4 regions of the Arthrobacter sp. SLBN-100 genome follow, and region 1 is predicted to be linked to each of the others. Evidence: riboswitches for the same ligand, from Rfam matches in the RefSeq annotation. Region 1 holds a riboswitch; each other region holds the start of a gene.
What was found. A riboswitch is a leader RNA that binds a small molecule or an ion and turns the genes downstream of it on or off. The one in region 1 is predicted to bind S-adenosylmethionine.
Positions count from the first base shown of each region.

Region 2: another riboswitch for S-adenosylmethionine. It lies ahead of FBY31_RS05915 (aminotransferase class V-fold PLP-dependent enzyme); the one in region 1 lies ahead of metX (homoserine O-acetyltransferase MetX).
Region 3: another riboswitch for S-adenosylmethionine. It lies ahead of FBY31_RS12030 (DUF1737 domain-containing protein); the one in region 1 lies ahead of metX (homoserine O-acetyltransferase MetX).
Region 4: another riboswitch for S-adenosylmethionine. It lies ahead of FBY31_RS16615 (cobalamin-independent methionine synthase II family protein); the one in region 1 lies ahead of metX (homoserine O-acetyltransferase MetX).

Region 1 is NZ_VFMY01000001.1:4,487,216-4,491,393, reverse strand. Features, by position in the region: gene FBY31_RS20605 (winged helix DNA-binding domain-containing protein) at 1-627, shown strand, start outside; gene FBY31_RS20600 (hypothetical protein) at 660-1,223, shown strand; gene metX (homoserine O-acetyltransferase MetX) at 1,263-2,378, opposite strand; SAM riboswitch class IV at 2,391-2,506, opposite strand; gene FBY31_RS20590 (bifunctional o-acetylhomoserine/o-acetylserine sulfhydrylase) at 2,616-3,941, opposite strand; SAM riboswitch class IV at 3,988-4,103, opposite strand.
Region 2 is NZ_VFMY01000001.1:1,272,690-1,276,867, forward strand. Features, by position in the region: gene rsgA (ribosome small subunit-dependent GTPase A) at 1-286, shown strand, start outside; gene hisN (histidinol-phosphatase) at 335-1,147, shown strand; SAM riboswitch class IV at 1,306-1,419, shown strand; gene FBY31_RS05915 (aminotransferase class V-fold PLP-dependent enzyme) at 1,457-2,890, shown strand; gene FBY31_RS05920 (class I SAM-dependent methyltransferase) at 2,950-3,708, shown strand; gene FBY31_RS05925 (metal-dependent transcriptional regulator) at 3,739-4,178, shown strand, end outside.
Region 3 is NZ_VFMY01000001.1:2,576,683-2,580,860, forward strand. Features, by position in the region: gene FBY31_RS12015 (pyridoxamine 5'-phosphate oxidase family protein) at 1-331, shown strand, start outside; gene FBY31_RS12020 (TetR/AcrR family transcriptional regulator C-terminal domain-containing protein) at 353-1,054, opposite strand; gene FBY31_RS12025 (hypothetical protein) at 1,287-1,541, shown strand; SAM riboswitch class IV at 1,891-2,005, shown strand; gene FBY31_RS12030 (DUF1737 domain-containing protein) at 2,019-2,297, shown strand; gene FBY31_RS12035 (rhodanese-like domain-containing protein) at 2,294-2,704, shown strand; gene FBY31_RS12040 (O-succinylhomoserine sulfhydrylase) at 2,705-3,913, shown strand; gene FBY31_RS12045 (DUF1905 domain-containing protein) at 4,071-4,178, opposite strand, start outside.
Region 4 is NZ_VFMY01000001.1:3,589,487-3,593,664, forward strand. Features, by position in the region: gene FBY31_RS16605 (DUF3151 domain-containing protein) at 1-115, shown strand, start outside; gene FBY31_RS16610 (uracil-DNA glycosylase) at 299-928, opposite strand; gene FBY31_RS16615 (cobalamin-independent methionine synthase II family protein) at 1,139-2,347, opposite strand; SAM riboswitch class I at 2,357-2,464, opposite strand; gene FBY31_RS16620 (M14 family zinc carboxypeptidase) at 2,686-3,747, shown strand; gene FBY31_RS16625 (adenylosuccinate synthase) at 3,998-4,178, shown strand, end outside.

The DNA of each region.
Region 1 (4,178 bases):
GCCGGACCGGAACCTGCGCCCCGCCGGTCTGAAGCGCTGGCCGAACTGACCCGCCGCTATTTCACCAGCCGCGGCCCGGCGGCGGTCAAGGACTGCGCCGACTGGTCCGGGCTGACCATGACCGACGTCCGGAAGGGCCTGCAGCTCACTTTCGAGGCACATCCCGAAGCCCTGGCCGAAGCGGTGATCGACGGCGTCGTACTCTATTTCGCCTCTGGAAGTCCCGAGACCGGAAGTCCCGACGCCGCCGGGGCAGGTGCCGGCGTTGGCGGTGCTGGCGTTGAGGGTGCCGGCGTTGGCGGTGCTTCGGAATCCCGGCCGCGGATAGACCTGATCCAGTGCTACGACGAGTACGTGATGGGCTATTCCGCCACGCGGCATTACCTGGGAGGCGGCGCGCCGGCTTTCCCGTTCCGGGGCGAGCCCATGCATGTGGTGCTGCTGGACGGGCGGATGGCCGGTTCGTGGCGGCACACGCTGGTTCCCGGCCGGTGTGAACTGGACATCCGTCTGACTCCCTCAGCTGAAACTCCCGGTTCTCCTTTGGCTGCGGCGGTTCAGGCGGCTGTGGACCGTTACGGCGCCTTTGTGGGGCTCCCCGCCGTCCGCGTGCAACCGGGGGCTTAAACTGGAAGGACACCAATGAGAGGCACGGCACCGTGAGCAACTTGTTTTTCTGGATCATCGTTTTGTCGTTCCTGATCCCGATGGCCATGCGGATGTACCGGAAGTCCGTGGCCCGCAGGAACCATGAGCAGAGCTTTTCGGGGCGCTACCCGGACCAGTTTCCGGGCGGCGGGATGTACCCCGGCTCCAACGGCCCGCAAAGCAAACAGCCCCGGGACGGTTTCACCCAGCAGGACTACTTCGGCGGCGGATTCCGGCAGCTTGACCGGCCCCAGCCCCTCCCGGGAGAGCCGCTGCCGCCCGTTCAGCCGGTCCCGCCCGTCCCGCCGATGGGCCAGCAGTTCCCGCCCTATGGGCAGCCGACGTTTGGACAACCGGGGTACGGACAGCCAGGGTACGGACAACCGGGGCAGCCGCAGCCAGGACAGCGCGAAGAAGCCCCGCAACAGCCCGCTGCCCCGGCAACTCCCCCGCCGCCGTCGGCCCCGCAGGGCTACCGCGCGCGCAAGCTTGCGGAACTGGATGCGCAGTACAGCAACGGTGAGCTCGCCATGGAGGAGTACATGACCCGCCGCAACGAGATCATGAACGGCTAGGAAGCCGCCTCATTAGGAAATATCCAGGCCGCGAAGCAGTCAGACCAGGAAACTTCTCCGAAGCTGGTGGCCCAGCTGGCCTATTTCGGTGAGGAATCCGTCGTGGCCGATGGGCGCCTCGATGAGGTGGACGTCCACGTCTCCGGGGAGGGCCCGGGCCAGTTCCCAGGACTGGGACGGGAAGTAGAGCCGGTCCGAATCCACGGCGGCCACGAAGAAGCGCGCCTCGGTACGGGACAGGGCCTGTTCGAGGACTCCGCGTCCACGGCAGATGTCGTGGCTCATCAGCGCCTCGGTGATGGCGATGTAGCTGTTGGCGTCGAACCGCTGGACCAGCTTCGTGCCCTGATGGTCCAGGTAGCTCTCCACCTGGTAGCGGCCGCGCGCCGCGAGCTGCCCGCCTTGGAGGGGCGATTCGGGGGCCTGCGGTGCCCGGCCGAAGCGTCCGTCCAGCTCCAGCGGCGAACGGTACGTGATATGGGCAATGCGCCGGGCCAGGGCAAGGCCATCCTCCGGGGACGGCCCGCCGTAGTAGTCACCGCCGTTGAAGTTGGCGTCCTGGCGGATGGCGAGCGTCTGTGCCTGCGCGAAGGCGATCTGCTCGGCGGTGCTCGCAGCCCCCACGGAAATCACGGCGCAGCGCTGCACCCGTTCCGGATACGTCACCGCCCATTCCAACGCCCGTGCGCCGCCCATGGACCCGCCCAGGACCGCAAACCAACTGCTGATGCCCAACTGGTCCGCCAGGCGGGCCTCCGCCTCGGTAGTGTCCCGGAGCGTCACCAAGGGGAAACGGGAGCCCCAGGGCTTGCCGTCGGGTGCGGGCGACGACGGCCCGGTGGAGCCGTAACAGCCGCCCACAATGTTGATTGATACGACGAAGAACCGGTTGGTGTCCACCGGTGCACCCGGTCCGGCGAGCTGTTCCCACCAACCGGGCTCATCACTGTCGCCCCTGGTCACGTGGGTACTGCCGGTGAGCGCGTGCTCGATCAGGACTGCGTTGCTGCCGTCCTCGTTGAGCGTGCCCCACGTCTCGTAGGCCAGGGTGACATCCGGCAGGAATCCGCCGGCCTCCAGCTTCAGCCCACCGATGGAGGCATAGCGGACAATCCCATGCTCGGGAACGGTGGTACGGGTGACGGTAACCGTCATGGCAAGACCTCTTCTACGCGCTTGCCCGCCGTCGTCTGACCGGCAGGCCAGGTCTTCACCCGGGGCACCCCACCGCGGTAGGAGGGTTGCCGGCCAGCAAGCCGGGGCTGTCACTGGCACTCATGACCTGCATCGAGTGTACGAAACAGCCCCCGCCTGCCGCCAAGAGTGTGACCGGTTGTGACATCGCGGCTTGCCACCGCGCTTGGGTGCCTTCGGTTCGTGCCTGGGTTTCGATCAGGCGCCGCTGGCCTCCTTGGCCGCCCTGAAACCGGCTTCGAGGTCAGCCAGGATGTCATCGATGTGCTCGATGCCCACGGAAAGGCGCACAAGCCCGGGGGTCACGCCGGCAACTTGCTGCTGGTCCGGCGAGAGCTGGCTGTGCGTGGTCGACGCCGGATGGATCACCAGGGAGCGGACGTCGCCGATGTTTGCCACGTGGGAGTGCAGCTCCAGGGCGTCAACGAAGCGCTTGCCCGCATCGGCCCCGCCGGCCAGGTTGAACGAGACAATGGCCCCCGTACCCTTCGGGCCGTACTTGCGGCCCCGCTCGTACCAGGGGCTCGAGGGCAGCCCGGCGTAGGCGACGGATTCGACGTCGCCACGGGCTTCCAGCCACTGGGCAACTTCCACGGCGTTGGCCACGTGCCGTTCCACCCTCAGGCTTAGCGTCTCCAGTCCCTGGGCGATCAGGAAGGCGTTGAAGGGCGACACGGCCGAACCGAGGTCGCGCAGCAACTGGACCCGGGCCTTGAGGATGTAGGACAGGTTGGCGCCCAGGGCGCCGTCGGCGCCGAGGTCACGGGCGTACACCAGCCCGTTGTAGGTGGGGTCCGGGGTGTTGAAACCGGGGAACTTCTGCGGGTCCTTGCCGAAATCGAACTTTCCGGAGTCCACTATCACGCCGGCGATGGCGGCACCGTGGCCGCCCAGGTACTTGGTGGCCGAGTGCAGCACAATGTCCGCTCCCCACTCCAGCGGCCGGATCAGGTACGGGGTGGACAGGGTGTTGTCCACGATCAGGGGCACCCCTGCGTCATGGGCAACCTGGGACACGCCTTCGATGTCCAGGACGTCCTGCCGCGGGTTGGAAACTACCTCGCCGAAGAAGAGTTTGGTGTTGGGCTGGACAGCGTCACGCCACTGGTCCAGGTTGTCCGGGTCCGCCACAAAGGTGACCGAGATACCGAACTTCTTCAGCGTGTGCGCGAAGAGGTTGTAGGTGCCGCCGTATAGGCTCGGGCTGGCGACGATGTGGTCCCCCGCCTCGGCAATGTTCAGGACGGCGAAAGTTTCGGCGGCCTGCCCGGAGCTGAGCAGCAGCGCGCCCAGGCCGCCTTCAAGGCTCGCGATCCGCTGCTCAACCGCCTCCTGCGTGGGGTTGCCGATCCTCGTGTAGATGGGCGCCAGCTCGGCCAGGGCGAAGCGGTTGGCAGCGCTTTCCGCGCTGGGGAACACAAAGGACGTGGACTGGTAGATGGGGAGGGCACGGGCGCCGGTGGCGCTGTCCGGCACTTGCCCGGCGTGGATCTGGCGGGTTTCGAAGGACCATCCGTTGGACAATTCAAGGCTCCTTTGACAGGGGCCCCCGGCATGCTCGAAGCACCGCGGGCCGCGCTTGCCATCCGGCCCTTGCCGGACAGCCAGGTCCTCACCCGGGGCACCCCACCGCGGTTGGAGGGTTGCCGGCCAGCGAGCCGGGGCTTGATGCTGGCACTCATGACCTGAGCTCAGTGTAGGAACACAAACACGGCGCCGGACAGGATTGTGACGAACATGGTCCTGAAGATTTCGGCAGAC
Region 2 (4,178 bases), 3.2 Mb from region 1:
AGGCAGCTGGATCATCGACACCCCCGGCATCCGCTCATTCGGCCTGGCCCACGTGGACCCGGACCGGATCCTGCGGTCCTTCCCGGACCTCTCCCCCGGCATTGAAGACTGCGAGCGGGGCTGCAAGCACACCACTAACGCCGTGAACTGCGGCCTGGACGCCTGGGTGTCCGGCGGGCATGCCGGAGCCACCGGAGAAGCCCGGCTGGCCTCCCTGCGGCGGCTCCTCGGCACCGACCCCCGGATGGAGGCCCAGGAGACCAAGGAGCTTGGCAGCGTCAACTGACAACGCCGATCTCCCAGCAGAACCGCGCGCAGACGGTAGTTTGGAACCATGATCCAACCCGCTTCAAGCTACAACGATGACCTGCGCCTGGCCCATGTCCTGGCCGACTCGGTGGATGACCAGACCATGGGCCGCTTCAAGGCCCTGGACCTCCAGGTGGAGACCAAGCCTGACCTGACGCCGGTTACCGACGCGGACAAGGCTGCCGAAGAAGCCATTCGCGGCCAGCTTTCCCGTTCCCGCCCGCGCGACGCCGTGCTGGGCGAGGAGTTCGGCAGTACCGGCCACGGGTCGCGGCGCTGGATTATCGATCCCATCGACGGCACCAAGAACTTTGTCCGCGGCGTCCCGGTCTGGGCCACCCTGATCGCGCTGGTGGACGAAGGCGAGCCGGTGGTGGGTGTGGTCAGTGCACCCGCCCTGGGCAAGCGCTGGTGGGCGGCCAAGGGCATGGGGGCCTACATGGGCCGTTCCCTCGCCGCGGCCACGCGGCTGCGGGTGTCCAACGTCTCCAAGCTCTCCGACGCCTCCCTTTCCTATTCCAGCCTGGGCGGCTGGAAGGAACGCGGCAATCTTGACAACTTTCTGGGCCTCACCGAGGACGTGTGGCGGACCCGGGCGTACGGCGACTTCTGGTCCTACTGCATGGTGGCCGAAGGCTCAGTGGACATCGCCTGCGAACCTGAACTGAACCTTTATGACATGGCTGCCCTGGTGCCGATCGTGGTGGAAGCAGGAGGGCGCTTCACGTCCTTGGAAGGCGAGGACGGGCCCTTTGGCGGCAATGCGCTGGCCACCAACTCCATCCTGCACTCCGAGGTGCTCCGCAGGTTGAATCCGGACCTGGACGACCTCCTTTAAACCAGTTCCACCGAACAAACAGCGGCGGGTGCCCCCACAAGGAGGCACCTGCCGTCGTTTGTTCGGCAAAAAGGCCCTTTTCAGCCGCGGCGTAACAAAGCGCTTAACATTCATGCCGGCTTCAAACCTTCCTGCGCCATGTCTTACGCTCTTAACCAGGTCACGAGTGCCAGCGCTAAACCCCGGTTTGCTGGCCGGCAACCCTCCAACCGCGGTGGGGTGCCCCGGGTGACGACCAGGCCGGTCCGGAACGGATGCGGCAAGCGCGGATTCCCGGCAGAGGGAGTCCTTTTTCGAAGTGAGGTCTCTGTGACAACTGCCACCGTCTCCCCCAACGCCACTGCTGCTTCTGTTGCTGCCACGCCTGGAACCATTTTTGATGCCCGCCATGCCGCCGCCGGCCGTCCGCTCGCTGCCGTCACCGGCGCCGAAATCCAGGCGCCGCTGATCCACGGCGGCCACGTCCGTTACGCAAACCTTGACTACGGCGCCTCGGCTCCTGCGCTCTCGGTGGTCTCGGCATACCTGAACGAGATCCTTCCGTTCTACGCCAGCGTCCACCGCGGCGCCGGCTACGCGTCCCAGATCAGCACCTCAGTCTACGAAAACGCGCGCAACATTGTCCGTGAGTTCGTGGGCGGCCGCGCCGGTGACTCCGTGATCTTCACCCGGAACACCACCGATTCGCTTAACCTGCTGGCCGGCTGCCTGCCTGCAACGGACGGACGCCCGGACGGCGACGTCCTCTACCTCGACATCGAGCACCACGCCAACCTGCTGCCGTGGCAGGGCGTCCCGCACCGCAGCATCGTTGCCGCCGACACCATCGCCGGCACCATCGAAGCCATCCGGGCGGAGCTGAAGCAGGGCGGCGTGAGCCTGCTCGCCGTCACCGGCGCGTCGAACGTCACCGGCGAGATCCTTCCCATCCGCTCCCTGGCCGCGCTGGCCCACGAACACGGCGCACGGATCGTGGTGGACGCGGCCCAGCTTGCACCGCACCGCCGCGTGGATATTGCAGCGGACGACGTCGACTACCTCGCCTTCTCCGGCCACAAGCTGTACGCACCTTTCGGTGCCGGCGTGCTGGTGGGCCGCACGGACTGGCTCGACGCGGGAACGCCGCACCTTGCCGGCGGCGGCGCCGTCAAGGAAGCAAGGCTCGACGGCGTCAGCTGGGCCACCGGCCCGGCCCGCCATGAGGGCGGCTCACCCAACGTCCTCGGCGCCGCCACGCTGGCCCGCGCCACACAGGTGATCGCCGGGCTGGACCAGGATCAGTGGCACGCCCATGAATCCGCCATCCGTTCCTTCCTGGTGGAAGGCCTGCAGGAAATCGACGGTGTGACCGTCCACCAGATCTTCAAGGACACCAATCCGGATACGGACACCATTGGAGTGGTCAACTTCTCCGTGGAGGGCTACGACGCCGGGCTGGTGGCGGCCTACCTGTCCGCCGAGCACGGCGTGGGCCTGCGCGACGGCCGCTTTTGCGCCCACCCGCTCCTGAAGCGCCTGGGCCTGCCCTCCGGATCCCTCCGTGCCAGCTTTGGCGTCGGCTCCCGCCTGGAGGACGCCGAACGGCTCCTGGCCGGCATTGCGGCTCTGCGCAGCAAGGGGCTGGGCTGGGACTACGTGGTGGACGCCGGGCGCTGGGTTCCCGCAAACGACACACGGACGTACCCGCACTGGGCACCCAACACTCCGGGAACTGCCGGGGCCGCTCCCTGTCTCGACGACTAAAGCGGCGCTTGGGGTAGATTCAAAGGATACCCAAGGGCATCAGGCGAAGGAGGCCACAAGTGGTACGGGGTGGCCCCAGACTTGATCACGGACGGCGCCGGGAGCTCGGCCAGAGCTTCCAGGACGGTGGCCGGCACTACCAGCGGGTCCGCCCGGGCTATCCGGAAGAATCAGCACGCTGGCTGGTCCCCGCCGCGGCCCGCGATGCACTGGACGCCGGTGCCGGCACCGGCAAATTCACCGAACTCCTGCTTGGTATGGGACTGACGGTCACCGCGGTGGACCCTTCTGCGGACATGCTCGAACAGTTACGCGCGCACTATCCCGCGGCCACGGCTGTGCAGGCCACCGCCGAGGACACCGGCCTGCCCGCGGCTGCCTTCGACGTCGTGAGCGTTGCCCAGGCCTGGCACTGGTGTGACGCCCCCGCGGCAAGCACCGAACTTGCGCGCGTCCTGCGTCCGCACGGAACGCTGGGCCTGGTCTGGAACCAGCTGGACACCTCGGTTCCCTGGGTTCACCGGCTTTCCCGGATCATGCATGCCGGAGACGTTTACAAGCCAGGTTCCCGGCCGCAGGTTGGGCCGGAGTTCAGGGACCTTGAGGGCCACGTGACGCGTTGGCAGGACCGCGTCACCACCACCGATCTCGTGGAACTGACGAAGTCGCGGAGCTACTACCTGCGGGCCGGCGAAACTACCCGCGCAAAGGTGCTGGCCAACCTTGACTGGTATCTGCACGACCACCTGGGCCACAGCCTCGATGAAGAGCTGGAACTGCCCTATCTCACGCTTACCTGGCGGGCCACCAAAGCATAGCGGGGGCGGTTAACCGGTAGGCTTGGTGCTGTGAAGACCAGCGCGCCCTCCTCCTCCATCGAGGACTACGTCAAGGTCATCTACTCCTTCACCGAATGGCAGGACAAGCCCATCACGTCCTCCCAGCTGGCCCAGCGCCTCGGGGTGGCCAATTCCTCGGTGTCCGAGATGGTCCGGAAGCTCAAGGACCAGGGCCTGGTGGACCATCAGCCCTACAGCGCCATCACCCTGACGGACCAGGGCATTCGGCTGGCCCTGTCCATGGTGCGGCGCCACCGCCTGATCGAGACCTACCTGGTCCAGCAGCTGGGCTACAGCTGGGACGAGGTCCACGACGAAGCCGAACTCCTGGAGCACGCCGTCTCGGACACGTTCATCGAACGAGTTGCCACCAAGCTTGGCGACCCGCAGCGCGATCCCCACGGTGACCCGATCCCCACAGCCGAAGGCACAGTCCTGATGCCCCGCGC
Region 3 (4,178 bases), 1.9 Mb from region 1:
GCACCGCCGGAGCATCGTGTTCCGGACCTCCGGCGTCACCAAGCTGTGGAGTGCCAAGGCGGAACGGCCGGCCGCCCTTGAGATCGACGGCTACGACCCCCACACCGAAGAGGCATGGAGCGTGGTGGTGCGCGGGGACACGGGCATCATTGAGGACCAGGCTGACAAGGACGCCGTGGACAGCCTGGGGCTGGAGCCGTGGCAGCCGGGCGAGAAAGCCCACTACATCAGGTTGACAGCCCGGGCCCTCACGGGGCGCCGCTTCAAGGTGAACAAACCTGACATCTGGAACACCCGCACCACGGACCGCCGGCGCTCTTCTTTCGAGTAGTTGCCGGTGCCTCCCCGGATGCTAGGCGGCCGGATGCTTTGAGAGTTGCGCTTCAAGCCCGGACAGCAGGATGGTGAGTCCCTGGTCGAGTTCGGCGGAACCCTCGTACTCAGCGAGGTTTGGCGCCAGTGCCCTCAGCCGGGGGAACTCCTTGGCTGGCAGCCGGTGCAGGCCGAGCCGCAGCAGCGCTTCGTTTTCTTCCGGATCCACCACGTATTCCTGCAGTTCGTTCAGGATGTGGCCATAGAGGAAACCGTAGTAGGCGCGGTAGACGTGCAGCGCATCTGCGGCAGTAAACCCTGCCCCGATCAGCAGGGAGAGGATCTGCTCCAGGGGACGCAGTGTGCCCAGGGGACGCAGGCCCAGCGGTGTGGAGAGCGGCCTTGTCACCAGCAGCGGCACCACATTGGGGTGCTGGAGCGCGAGCAGTCGCAAGTTGTGCGCGATGCCCCGGAGCTGCTCTTTCCAGTCCGGGTCCTCTGGATGGATGGCGAGCTGGTTGAGGACCAGCTCGGACACTCCGTCAAGCAAGGCAGCCCGGTTCTCCGCATAGCGGTAGAGGCTCATGGGGTCACGGCCCAGCTCCTGGCCCAAGCGGCGCATTGTCAAGGCATCCAGCCCTTCAGCGTCCACCAGTTCGAGCGCTTTGGCCAGCACCAGCTCGCGGCTGAGCCGGGCCTTCCGGCCGCGGCCTTCGGTGTCTGGAGTCTTCGGCGGGGACATGTGTTTTACCGTTCGTGAGCCGGCAGCAAGGGGTGTCCGAAGGTAATTCCAGACGCTTGCTGTATTTGTAGTCTACGAGTAAAGTCTACAGCGTAGACAAGGTGTTAGCGCCGCCTTGAACGTTTCGATTCCCAAAGACTCGATCAACACTCCATTGCCTTGTGCAGGGCTTTGAGGTTCCCGCTGCTGTAGCCGAACGGCGGCACCACGCACGTAGCGAAGGGACGCCGTCATGGCACATTCGCAGTTCGACACTTTCCTCCAAGAAGCCACCCACTTGGATAAGGCCTACGATCACAGCCTCGACGATGACGGGCTTTACGGCCTGTATACCAGCTGGTGCTTCATCAACCAGCAGACGCCCGGCCAAGAGTCCGTCTTCTGGGCAGCCATGAAACACCGTATGCCGGCAGGCCACAACGGCTTGCGCATGAAGGGTCCGGCAGCCGCCGACTACATCCTTACAAGCTACCCCGGCCTGGTCTAAGAGCGGGAACATGGAAAGGCGTGAACAGCTGCCCCCGGCGGGCAGCGTTCACGCCTTTCGCGTTTCCGCTACTTGCCCCCAAGGTGCTCCTCAAGTGGGGATGACGCGGAAGACGAACCGGGCTGGCTCTCCAGTGCGGCGGGTGCTGGCGCGCTGATGGGGCCCCTAAGAAACCGGCGGATAGCAGCGGCGGAGGCCAGGCGCGTTCGCCGCCCGTGGCGACTCCCGCCGTCGAACGTTCCAGGATTCACGCGGTAACGCCCCCCCAAGCTGCCTCACGGCGCTTCAGTTACGCAACATGACGACGGCGGCGGTGCGGCCCCGCGCGCCAAGTGTTACGTTTCTGGGGAGTAATGAGTACCGGCGCCAAGCCCTGACTGGCCGGTCGGCAACCCTCCTTCCGCGGCGGGGTGCCTCAGGTGAATACTCGGCATATCGACCGATTCGAGTTGCAAGCGTGAGAGAAGGAGATCCGTCGTGTCCGACGCACCTGCCCCTGAAGAGAAACTGTCCTACCGCCTCATCAGCGGGGCGGATGACCGCGCGTTCTGCGAGCGGATCTCGGCCGCCTTGGCCGAGGGCTATGTGCTGCACGGCAGCCCGGCAGCAACCTTCAACGGCAGCAGCGTCATTGTGGCCCAGGCCGTAGTCCTGCCGGCTGCCATCGCGTCCGCCGATGCCGCCGTCGCCACCGCTGTTGATGACCTGGAAGGGGCCAGCGAGGACCTCGAATTCGACGGCGAGGGCCACGCATGAGCTACGCAGGGGACCTCACCCCCCAGGAAGCCTGGGACAAGCTGCAGCAGGGCGCCATCCTCGTGGACGTGCGCACCGAGGGCGAATGGGCCCACATCGGCATCCCCGACACCAAGGCCACTGACAATGATCCGCTGTTCATTCAGTGGACCTTCCCCGGCGGCATCCCCAACCCCGATTTCATCAAGGACTTGAGCCTGCAGGCCCCCGAGAATCCTGCAACTGAACTGGTCTTCCTGTGCCGCTCCGGCCAGCGTTCCATCGCCGCCGCCATCGCCGCCACGCAGGCAGGATTCACCTCCTACAACGTCCTGGAAGGCTTCGAAGGCGAGCCGGACCGTTACGGCGAACGCACCGTCAACGGCTGGAAAAACCGCGGCCTGCCTACCAACCTGGGAAAGAACTAAGTGACCTTCAACGAAGACGCCGCGGGCTGGAGCCCCGATACCCAGGCCGTCCGCGGCGGACTGGACCGCACCAACTTCCAGGAAACCAGCGAGGCGATGTTCCTGAACTCGGGCTTCGTGTACGAATCCGCCGCCGCTGCCGAACGGGCCTTCACCGGCGAGGACGAACGCTTCGTCTACTCCCGCTACGGCAACCCCTCGGTGGCCACATTCCAGGAGCGGCTCCGCCTCCTCGAGGGCACCGAGGCGTGCTTTGCGACGGCGTCCGGCATGTCCGCGGTTTTCACCGCCCTGGGTGCCCTGCTGGCTGCAGGCGACCGGGTGGTTGCAGCCCGCTCGCTCTTTGGCTCCTGCTTCGTGATCCTCAACGAGATCCTGCCGCGGTGGGGCGTGGAGACTGTGTTCGTGGACGGCCCTGATCTGGACCAGTGGCGCGAGGCCCTGTCCCAGCCCGCCACCGCCGTGTTCTTCGAGTCGCCGTCAAATCCCATGCAGGAGATCGTGGACATTGCGGCGGTGAGCGAACTCGCCCACGCCGCAGGTGCCACGGTCGTCGTCGACAATGTCTTTGCCACTCCCCTGCTGCAACGCTGCGGCCAGTTGGGCGCCGACGTCATTGTCTACTCCGGCACCAAACACATCGACGGCCAGGGCAGGGTCCTGGGCGGCGCCATCCTGGGCACCAAGGAATTCATCGAGGGCCCGGTAAAGCAGCTCATGCGGCACACGGGCCCCTCCCTATCCCCCTTCAACGCGTGGGTCCTCACCAAGGGCCTCGAGACCATGGCCTTGCGCGTCAATCACTCCTCCGCCTCCGCGCTGAGGATCGCGGAATGGCTGGAGCGGCAGCCGGCGGTGAGCTGGGTGAAGTACCCGCTGCTGAAGTCGCACCCGCAATACGAACTGGCCGCAAAGCAGATGAAGGCCGGCGGAACGGTGCTCACCCTTGAACTGGCGACGACGGGTGGCCGCTCAGGCAAGGAAGCCGCCTTTGCACTGCTGGACGCCTTGCGGATCATCGACATCTCGAACAACCTCGGGGATTCCAAGTCCCTGATCACCCACCCTGCCACCACCACGCACCGGGCAATGGGACCTGAGGGCCGCGCTGCCATCGGTCTCAGCGATGGTGTGGTGCGGCTGTCCGTGGGGCTCGAGGACGTGGACGACCTGATTGGCGACCTGGAACAGGCGCTCAAGCAGATTTAGCGCCGGCTGGCACGAGGTCCCGGTTCCGCTCCAGCACCGCGGCCATATGCCGCTTGCTGCTCCTTCGCTGGATCTGACGCAAGCTACACAAATGGCCCCGGCCCCCTCGCTGGATCTCCGCGACTGTACCGGAAGTCCGGCAGCCGTTGCCGTGGTCTCAGAGGTCCTGTACGAAGAGTTGGACGGCCACCTCGTCGCCTTCACTGATCCGCGCTTTATCCCTGATGTCCTTTTTGACGGGCAGGAGGTATGAGCCGCTCTTGGT
Region 4 (4,178 bases), 900 kb from region 1:
GTACTCCCTGGGCCGGGCATCCGCAGCCATCGGCGAGGCCGAGGAGCCGGAGCGGATCGAGAAGTTCCTGAACGACTCCGACCCGGCAGCCAAAGCAGCCATCGAAGGTCAGTAAACAGCAACGCGGGGTCACTTTCCGCCCTCTCCGGCCGCCGGATTGGGCTGAAAGTGACCCCGCCTTGGGTTAAAGTGCGACGGCGGGCGGTCGCCTTTCGAAAAGGTGACCGCCCGCCGTCGTTCCCTAAGCGGTGGTTGAGCCTGTCGAAACCTGATTTCGGCGAGCTCAACCAGCGTATGGCTATGCCTTCTGGAGCCCGGTGCGTGCCATGGCGTCGGCGTAAGCCACGCGCATGGCCTCGAGGTATTCCTCCTGGCGGGCGGGCGAACCTGCGAAGGCGCGGCCGCTGAGGGAGCGCACCTTGTAGGTCTTCAGGCCGCGGCGCCAGAGCAGCGGAACTTCGGTCTTCAGCAGCAGGTTCGCCAGGCGGTTGGCTTCCGTGCCGTGCGCTACGATCACGGAAGCCCGGGGGACCAGGGCCAGGAACTTAAGCAGCGGCTTCAGGCCGGCGGACACCTGGTCCGGGGTGAACTTCCCGTTCGGCTCCCCGGGGATGTGCCAGGGGTGGACGTTCCAGGGCATCACGTACTCCGGGCGAAGCCCCAGCTTCCACTGGATTCCGAGCATCCGGGTGGCGGCGTCGTGGTCCCCGGCCGTGATGAAACCGGACTTATCGGCCTCGCCGATGTTCGAGTACAGGCTGATGATCCGGCACTCGTCGACGTCGTGCATGGGGTCTACGTAGGGCACTGCCGTGCCGGGCTTGGCCTCCTGCAGGGAATCGCACAGTTCGTTGACGGCTGCAACATTGGGTTCGTAGCGGCGGTTCAGAAGCTGCTCATGGAAAGATTCGGGTGCCAGGGCTGTCATGTAGGGCTGGGTCTCCTGCGGGGATTGGTGTTGCTGCCACCGCGAAAATGGGCGCACGATGGCGCAACAGATCCGAGGTGGTTGAAATGGGGCGGACCGATTCCTGGTCGGCCTTTACCAGTTTAGCAAGCCGCGCAAAACGAAACGCCGGTCCCGCGCACCCGATCCAAGCGGGGCACGGAACCGGCGGGTCCGGTGTGCTGTTGCCGGCTACCAGAGGCGCTTGGTGGCCCGGCGCGCACCCTCGCCCAATGCTTCCAGCTTGGCGAAAGCGATCTGCGGGTGCACCCTGCCGCCCAGGCCGCAGTCGGTGGACGCGATGATGTTCTCCCGGCCCACCACCTCCGCGAAGCGGACAATCCGGTCTGCCACCAGGTCGGGGTGCTCCACCACGTTGGTGGCGTGCGAAACGACGCCGGGAATGATGACCTTGCCCTCGGGGAGCTTGGTGTCCTCCCAGACCCGCCACTCGTGTTCGTGACGGACGTTGGCGGCCTCGAAGGAGTAGCCGCCGGCGTTGACCTGCAGCACTGATCCGAGGATGTCCGCGAAGGGAATGTCCGTGGTGTGCGGTCCGTGCCAGGAGCCCCAGCACACGTGCAGCCGGATCTGCTCCTGCGGGAGGTCACGCAGCGCCCAGTTGGTGGCCTCCACCCGCAGCTGGATGAACTTCAGGTAGTCACCAAGAGCAGGCTCAGGGTTGATCTGGTCCCAGCTTTCGGCAAGTGACGGATCATCGAGCTGGACCGTGAGTCCGGCATCGATAATAGCCTTGTATTCCTCACGCATGGCGTCGGCGCATGCGTACAGCAGTTCCTCGTCGGTCTTGTAGTACTCATTGGCAACCCGTGCGCAGGACCCGGGGGAGAGCGAGGCCACAAAGCCCTCGGACAGCCCTGCGGCGGCCAGCCCGCTCTTCAGGTTCTTGACGTCGGAGGCTACCAGGTCGTGCCCGGTGTAGGTGAGGGGCCCTGCGATCTTGGGCTGGGAAACGCTCTTGCGGTGAGCCAGGATGCCGGCGGACGGGTCATTGTAGGCATCGTTGAACTTCTGCCGGTCACGACGGTCCGGGAAGGAGGTCAGGACAATGTTCCCGGGGGAGGACCGGCGCACCTGGGTATCAGCCCAACGGTCCACGTCCGTCGCTTCGAGGCCGCCAAGCCGGGCGAAGGAGTAGTTCCACCAAGCCCCGTAGTCAACGGAACTGGACATCGTGTGCCCATATTCGCCGTCGTTGGCGATATCGATGCCCAAGTCCTTCTGGCGCTGCACCACGTCCGCCACTGAGGCTTCCAGCAGGTCAAGGAATCCAGTGGTGATGCCCTCCTGCTCCTTGGCGGCGTTGGCGGCAATCAGCTCAGGTGTGCGGGGCAAAGATCCTGCATGGGTGACGCGGATGTGGTCTGTATTGAGGGACACTGGAATTCCTTTCCATCGGTCCTGGCAGTAGCACCTTCGCAGGCAGGTGGTAGCTGCAAATCAGCGGGGTTGCTGCGGCGTCAACGATCCAGGTCTCTCGGCCGCTCCGGATGGTTCACTCTCACTTAATTCCAAAGACTTCCCGGGAGCAAATCCGGTCCGGATTGTTTCGCACGTCAGGGGAGGCGGACGTACTTTCCGGACCGTAATAACTGGATACGCACTCCTGTTATATGCATTGACAGGTTTCGTTTAGCTTGGTTGGCTCTTGTCACAGGCCGCAATGGGGGACATGGCGGACTGGACGCACCCAATGCACTCGAAAGAGGTAACGCACCGTGAGAAAAACCCTGGCAACTTTCAGGACCCTGGCCGTTTCCGGAGCCCTGGCAGTGGCAGCAGTGACAGCACCCGCACCGGCGATGGCCGTAGGCGAAGGCCCCAATTACGACGGGAACGGCCAGATCACCACCTCGAAGCTGGCCACTTATGACCAGATGGTTTCGTTCCTCAAAGACCAGGACGCCCGCCAGCCGGCGATGGAGCTGGAGGTCATCGGGCAGACGGTGAAGGGCCGCGACATCCACCTGGTCAAGTACATCTCCGATCCGGCCAAACCCACCATCCTTTACCTGACGCAGCAGCACGGCAATGAACAGCTCACTACCGAAGGCGCCTTGGAATTCGTCAAGCACCTCGGCACCGGCAAGTCAGGGGGCGTCCTTGACGGCGCGAACATCCTCATCGTTCCCATGCTGAACGCAGACGGTGCCATGGGTGATGTGAACTTCTCCCTGGACGGCTACCAGGCCAAGGGTGAGCGCAACATGACCCGCTACAACGCTGAAGAGGTGGACCTCAACCGTGACCATGTGGAGAAAATCCAGCCGGAAACCCAGGCGCTGCACAACAACGTGATGCGCAAGTACCGGATCGACTACATGATCGACCTGCACCACCAGGGCACCCGCAGCCAACGTGATGGAGAGCTTGTATCCGGCTCAATCCTGTACCCCACCACCCCCAACGCCGACCCGGCCGTTGTGGAGAAGTCCAAGCAGCTGGGCGCTGTGGTGTTCCGCAACGTCGACTCCACCGGCTGGGGCCACCTTGGCAAGTACGTGGGCGGCAGTGCCGAAACCATCAGCCGCAACGGCATCGCGGTCGAATACGGCATCGCAACCCTGCTGTTTGAAATGCGCGGCATGTCAGACCACTACCTGGACGGGTACGCCCTGGGCCTGCGCAGCAACGGGTACCTGATCAAGCAGACGGTGACCACGCTGACCGCCACGGCCGCAGCCATTGCCGACGGGTCAATTGCCGACGCCGACACCTCCTTCTGGGACAGCCTCGCCACCCAGACCTCCCGCCCGGGCGAGGAGGCCGACGGCGAGTAGCAGGCGTTGCCGTCCGCCGCGGCCCTGGAGTCCTTTTACTCCGCAAGACGGGCCGCGGCGGGCCAACGGGTGGACGAAGTCCCCTATCGGCTAAACTTGGGTGGTAAGGGCCCCGGAACTCTTGCATCGCTGTGCTGCCCCGCGGACCAGCGAAGGCCGGTCGATTCGGGGCATTCTCATGAACGGCGCTGTACAGGGCCGCCACGTTTGTGGCCGGGCCCGGCAGCCCGAACGAATGGGGGAGGATCCCATGCCAGCAATTGTGATCGTAGGAGCCCAGTGGGGCGACGAAGGAAAAGGCAAAGCGACCGACCTGCTGGGCGGCCGCGTTGACTACGTCGTCAAACCCAACGGCGGCAACAACGCCGGGCACACCGTCGTCGTAGGCGGTGAAAAATACGAACTCAAGCTGCTTCCGGCAGGCATCCTCA